Regions from separate parts of the Shewanella sp. BC20 genome, predicted to be linked through region 1. Evidence: riboswitches for the same ligand, from Rfam matches in the RefSeq annotation. Region 1 holds a riboswitch; the other holds the start of a gene.
The links. Region 1 has a riboswitch for cobalamin ahead of CBX96_RS09260 (ABC transporter ATP-binding protein). Riboswitches for the same ligand answer to the same signal wherever they lie in the genome.

Region 1 (3,421 bases):
ACAGGCCACCCACCAGCGCCGTCAGTAAGATGGGCTGACGACCGGGGAATAACAAACGTACTGTGTGCGGGATCATCAAGCCGACAAAGCCAATGCCGCCACAGGTCGCCACTAAAATGGCGGTGATAAGCGAGCAGAGCAGCAGCATATTGAGGCGCAGCTTAGGCACATTCACCCCTAAGGTGTGGGCTGTTTCATCCCCCGCCTGCAACGCCATGATTTGGCGCTTCCAACCGAGAATAATCAAAAAGCTCACCAGCACCACTAAGGACGGCAGCACCAGCAGCGACCAACTGGCCTTGGCAAAACTGCCAAGGCTCCAAAACAATACCGATGCGGTGGCCTGTGGGCTGGCAAAGTACAGCAGTAAACTGGTTAACGCGCCAAACATAAAAGAGGTTGCCACGCCAGAGAGCAACATGCGCTCTACCTGGCTCTTAAGGCCTAACCCAGCTAACGCCAGCACGATTAACACCGACAGACTGGCACCAATAAAGGCGCCGAAGGGTAAGCTCAACCAGAGCAGCCCCGCAAAGCTGCCCGAACCGCTAAAAATCCCCGAACTGGCTATCGCGCCCGCATTGCCAAACAGGCCAGAACCTGTGAATAGCGTCAGCATGACCACGGCACCAAACGAAGCGCCAGAGCTAATGCCGAACAGATAAGGATCGGCAAGGGGGTTGCGGGTCACGGTTTGCAGCACGCTCCCCGCCAAGGACAGCCCAGCCCCTGCCACAAAGGCGAGTAAAATCCGTGGCAGTCGCAGCTCCATCACAATCCGCTCTGTCATGCTGCTGGTGCTCACGGCCTCATCAGCCATAAACAGCTGACTGAGTTTATTGATAAACACATGCAGCACATCTAAAAAGCTAATGTTTGCCGCGCCAAAACTCGCGGCAGCGATGGGGGTGAGCAGGGCAAAGCCCGCCAAGCCTAAAATCAGCCATTGCTGGCGGGTGAGCGGCGTAAAAATGTGGCTAAAAAAATTCATGGTCACCAATTTGAGTGTGTCTATCATGGCGTGGGTTCAACGCTATGCTTGTGCAAGGCAGCGCTTGGCGCCCCGGGGTTATGACAGGCGCAGGCCATAGGAGGTAACGCTTGAGCCGAAACTGCATGGGAGTCACTCGCCGCGTCCGCAGTATCGCTCTTAGGCTTTTGATAACCATAAAAGTAATTAATCAAGGGGTTACCATGCTGTGGATGGGGCGTCACTTGGGCGCATACCCCAAACACTTCGGCGATACGTTCTTCGGTTAACACCTGAGCCGGCGTGCCCATGGCACTCACCAGCCCTTTATCCAGTAGCAATAAGTGGTCGCACAGGGCGCTGGCTAAATTCAGGTCATGAATCGAGGCGATGACACTGATCCCAAGGCTTCGCACTAGCTCTAAGATTTGAATTTGATAGCGGATATCGAGGTGGTTTGTCGGCTCATCTAAAATCAATAACTGCGGCTGCTGCACTATGGCACGGGCGATCAGGGCGCGCTGCTTCTCACCGCCCGATAATCGATCGTATTGCTGATGCACTTTATGGCTCAGACCGACCTTTTCCAGCGCTTTGGCAATCTTGTCACTGTCTTCGCTGGAATGGCTATCAAACATGCCCTTATGAGGCGTGAGTCCCATGGCAACCAATTGCTCTGTGGTCATATCGAAATATTGCGGCGTATCCTGCTGCACCACCGCCACTTTACAGGCAAACGCCTTGGGCGACAGCTCGCTAATATCCTGCGAAAACAGGCTGATATGCCCTTTAGCTGGGCGAATAAAGCGGTATAAACAGCGCAGCAAACTGGATTTTCCCGCGCCATTGGGGCCAATCAGCCCGAGCATTTCCCCCTGCGGCAGGGCAAAGCTTATCTCCGAGAGAATGGTTTTTCCCTCAATCGCCCAGCTCAATTGGCTCACTTGAAGGGCCATATTAGCGGAAGTCGCAGCGGGCGCTAAGGGCGCAAGGCTCGATGTGGAAGGCATCACTAACGATTGCTCCCACATGGATATTGATTGGTGTTATTTGTGCCAGCAGCCGCTTGGGCCAACAGGGCGAAACTCATAAATGTCATCTTCTGCTCCCTCGAGTTACCCGCTCGAGAACTAAGGCTGCACGCAGCGAAAACAGAAATAGGCAGGTATCCTGACTCGTAGGTAAGAAGCAAAACGCTTCGACTACTCACAGTTGCGGGTACAGTTCGGGCTACTGACGGGCAGCTCCCCGATTCCCTATTATGTTTGGGTTATCCGGCGCGCTTAAATACTGTTGCCTTTAAGCAATAGCACTCAATCGCACAAAATTCCTAACACCTATTTCTGCGACCTTCGAGCTTAACGTACTGGGTTCGTTATCTGGCTCAAACGTCAGGGAAAAGCATTATCCTATATCTTGCTCATTAGGCAATGCTGTTTAAATCAGAAAATTTTCATCATACCGATGGCAGATGCTTTCAAGCTACTCACAGTGACCCGAGGGCCAGTCTAAACGCCAGTATCTTTTACCTTGCTCATCCTCGAGGACATTAATCGTCACCACCGCCGCTACGGGTAAGGCGAGCTGACTGTAAAAACCTAAGGTTTTCACTGCCCCCAGCGCCCTTGACATCAAGTGGCGAATAACTCCGCCGTGGGTCACCACCCAGATATTGGCCGCAGGTGCATTGGCATTAAACTCGCCGTGGGCCTGTTCATCATCCATTGCCAGCAGGGTAAACTCTTTATCGAGGATTTGTTCTATCGCACCATCGATACGGGCTTCGAAGTTTGCCATGGCTTCACCATTGGGCGGCGTCACCTCCCAAGGATTCTGCCAATAGGCCGCCATCCGCTCGCCGTCGCGTTGATATAAGTCATCGAGCAGGCAACCATCCCAATCGCCGAAGGCTATTTCCTGTAACTCCTCCAGCAGGTTGACCTTCAGCGGCAAAGGCGCGGGCGCATCTAAACTTCTGCCCACGGACGCACTCGAATGCAGTTCAGCCGCAAAGGCCTTGGCAAACTCGGCGCAGCGCCTTGAGGTCGAGCTATAAATGCCGTGGCACACAGTCGCCTGCGCCTCCACCGCCGCCGACATCTGCCGCCAGCCCTTGTCGCTCAGTGGCACATCGACTCGGCCACGTAAAATCGCCCCGCCCTCGCATTCTCCATGGCGTAACAGTAATAACCTGAGCTGCTTCATCTGATCTTTCCTTTTATCGTTTTTATCTGGGTTATCTCGCCTATGCTATACCAACTTTAGCCTTGCCCTGACAATCCGATGTCGCGTATTATGGACGTCTATACGTATAAATGTCCAAAACATAACGAACGACATTCAATAATAAAATGCAATTTGTCACCCGATTGCGTACTTTGGACTCAACTTAGCTGTAGTAAAGGTAATCATTTTATGGCGATATCTCTCCATCGAGCCAGCCAAACACTG
Region 2 (3,421 bases), on a different contig from region 1:
CTTGGTCGATGAATCTCGGAATGTTTGATAAACCGCCGGTACAACCTGCCGATTCCTTGGTGGTTAAGCCGCTGGAATTTACCCCTGCTGCCCAATGTGAGACCCCAGAGCAACGGCAGGCAATTTTGAGCCAGGCAAGGCCGCAGCGTAAAATCAATTGGTCATTTGACTAACTCATTGTTGGGCATGTAGGGCATTTCTCAGCTGGCGAAAGTTCATTCACCAGCTTTTTTAATCCATCACCCCCCTATCTTTGGCTGCTATTTGCTATTTTACAGTTGTTGTGACTGTAACAGTGTCATCTTGTTTAGCTTTTTAACTGTTATCTTATTTACATCTTCGCTAGAATGCTGGATGTTTTCTATGCAATTTCATATGTCGTATTAACCCATAACAATGCGATACAAGGATGATAATAATGAAATGTATACCCCATATGCAGATGAGGTTATGTCAGGGCGCGAGCGTATTAATGCTGTGCAGCCTAATCGGCTCTGAATCCGTCGAGGCGAAATTGGATATGCCTCGCAGCGAAAGTGGCGCGTCGCATACCCATGTGTTGCCTGTCTTTAGTCAGCAATTAGGATTTAATCTGCCAAAGGGTTGGCGTCAAGCCTACCATGAGGAACGTGCGGGCATGTTTATGGCGGAATTTGTGCCTGAGCAGGAGGCGCTCAATCAATGGAGTGCACTGTTTTGTGTGCAAGGCTTTAAGGACATGGCCGAAAGTGTGAGCCCCGAGCAGTTTTTAGATGCGATGGCTGAAACTTACCAAGCCGCCTGTGACGGTGACGTGGTGTATCAAAAGCTAGGGGATACCCAAGTAGACGGTCACGAAGGTTTCCATGCCATTCTCGGTTGTACCACAATGCCGAATGTCCATAGCGCGACTCAGTTTAATCCCAGTGCTTTTACCTCTCATCCCCAGGGCGAAATTGGTTACTATACCGTAGTAAGTGGTAACAAGGACTTGTATTTACTGCATAAATCGATGCGTGGCGACGTGTTTTCTGCCGATAAACCTCCCTTACAGGCGGCTAACAGTGCTGACTTTATTTCAGGCTTAGCGCCCTATTCATTAAAGTAGTTGTCAGTCGAGAGACGGATGAGCATGGACTTTCATCCGTATAGACGTCTATAATGCGCGCGCTCAGGCTTGATATGCCACGAGCCTTATTGGGCGTTAACTGGTTTTTCGCCCTCTGAACCTATTTTTAGTCAACCTTCTGTGGTGCTTGCGATGCATTCGTCGCGAGATAATCGGGAAGCCAGTGAAATTCTGGCACTGCCCCCGCAACGGTAAAAGGTGAGAAACGACCGCATTCGCTAGGTAGCTCAAGGTGAGCCAGAGAATCGAGTGTGCAAAGGTCAGTTTCGCGTTAGTCCTTCTATTGCTTGGATTAACATAGCCTAAGTCCGGAGACCGGCCCTAAAGGTGTTTTTGAGATTTCGGTGGGCAGATCTCAAAATGCGATAGTGACTGTCAGTATTTGTTACTGAATCAACGGTATCGTGGCGCCAATGCCCCGTTTTCCTTGCAGGAGTTAAAGGTAAAATGGGAACACATCCAACTAAAATCGCGCTGCTGATCGGCAGCCTTTGCAGCTTTTCTGTTATCGCCCCCGCCGTGGCGGCCGATGATGCCAGCGTGGCCAAAGTCGATGAGCATATCGTCGTGATTGGCCGTTCAGACAAGACCCCCTTAAATATTGCCGCCAATGTGAATGTGATTGATGCCGCAGCGATTGAGCAGAGTGGCGCAACCAGCTTGACCGAAGTGTTACGTGGTCAAAGTGGTATTCAGCTGTCCGACAATAACATTGGTACTAGCTTCGCGATGCGCGGCTTTAGCGCCAGCACCGCCGTTAACAACACTTTGATTTTGCTCGATGGTCGTCGCTTAAATAACATCGATATCGCTGCGCCTAGCCTGAATGCAATTCCACTCAATTTAATTGAGCGTGTCGAAATTTTATCGGGCAGTGCGGGCGTGCTTTATGGCGACCAAGCGGTCGGCGGGGTGATCAACATTGTGACTAAGTCGCCTGAGAATACGGGCGGCAGCGTGCAATTATCCGGCGGCAGCTTTAATACCTACGAAGGTCGCGGCGATGTGTCGGGCGCCATCAATAAAAATTGGCACTATTTCCTGACTGGTAGCTACAACCAAGGCGATAACTATCGCAAGCACAATGCCAATGAAACGGGTTCTATCCTTGGGCGTATTCAATATAAAACCGCCACAGATTCTTTCTTTGTTGAAACCAGCTATTACGATGATGACCGCGAAAATCCAGGCTCGTTGACGGTAGAACAGTTCAAAGAAAATCCACGCCAGTCTTCTAATAGCAGCGAATATGTTCATGAGATGACCACGGCGGCACGCAGTGGTTATCAGCATCAGCTTAACCAAAACTGGGCCTTAGCGGCGGATCTGGATTACAGCGATACCTTAGTGACCTCATTAAACTGGGGGGCGGGTAGCCAAAATACTCGCTCGCTGCTGATGTTTAGCCCTAAAGCACTTGCTAATTACAGCACCCGTCAAGGTGAGCTAAACCTAGTCACTGGTTTAGACATCAGCCGCGGTAAGGCCGAGTTTGACTCTATGGCGCGCAGCAACGTGCAGGAAATGCAAAGTGCTTACCTGCAAGCCACAGTGCCATTAAGCCACACCTTAAGCTATGTAGTGGGTGGCCGTTATGCGCGGGTGACCGACGATCTGGTCGATGGCAATGTGTATCCAAACGGCATCGATTTAGATGAAGATGCGACCGCATTCGAGTTCGGTTTAAATTACCGTCCGAGCGCCGAGCACAGATTCTATCTACGTGGCGATGAAAACTTCCGCTTTGCTAAGGTCGATGAGCAAGCTTATACCCCGAAAGATGTCTATGGCTTAAAGCCACAGACAGGCCGCTCCTATGAGGCGGGTTGGGATTGGACTGTGGCCAGCCAAAGCCTACGCGTTAGCCTATATCGCCTCGATTTAGAAGATGAAATTGTCTTCGACCCAAGTGCTGAAAAACCTGTTGGCGGCAGCTTCCAAGGTGCCAACGTCAATGCCGATGCATCACGCCGCTATGGCGCGAGTGCCGATTGGGATTGGCAGGTTACTCATGCCCTCACCTTAGGCTTGGAATATAACTATATTGATGCCGAATTTACCGACGGGGTGAATGATGGCAAGCAATTGTCTTGGGTTGCGGAGCATACGGGACGCGGTTATGTCAGTATGGATTTTGCCGAGCATTTCCAAGTGTTTGCCGAGGCGATTTACACGGGCGATCGTTTTATCGAAGGCGATAACGGCAACGAAGGCGATAAATTATCTAGCTATGTTTTAGGTAATCTAGCCCTTAACTATACCCGTGATGCTTGGTTAGCGAGCCTGCGTATCGATAACCTGTTTGATAAAGAG

Region 2: it holds a riboswitch for cobalamin, as region 1 does, so the genes downstream of both, CBX96_RS07605 (TonB-dependent receptor) here and CBX96_RS09260 (ABC transporter ATP-binding protein) in region 1, are expected to answer to the same signal.

What each region holds. Positions count from the first base shown of each region.
Region 1 covers NZ_NHRI01000007.1:53,737-57,157, forward strand. Annotated here, with positions in the region: gene CBX96_RS09255 (iron ABC transporter permease) at 1-1,018, opposite strand, end outside; gene CBX96_RS09260 (ABC transporter ATP-binding protein) at 1,015-1,980, opposite strand; cobalamin riboswitch at 2,113-2,272, opposite strand; gene CBX96_RS09265 (histidine phosphatase family protein) at 2,453-3,175, opposite strand; gene metH (methionine synthase) at 3,386-3,421, shown strand, end outside.
Region 2 covers NZ_NHRI01000005.1:114,807-118,227, forward strand. Annotated here, with positions in the region: gene CBX96_RS07595 (hypothetical protein) at 1-173, shown strand, start outside; gene CBX96_RS07600 (hypothetical protein) at 419-1,087, shown strand; cobalamin riboswitch at 1,213-1,447, shown strand; gene CBX96_RS07605 (TonB-dependent receptor) at 1,556-3,421, shown strand, end outside.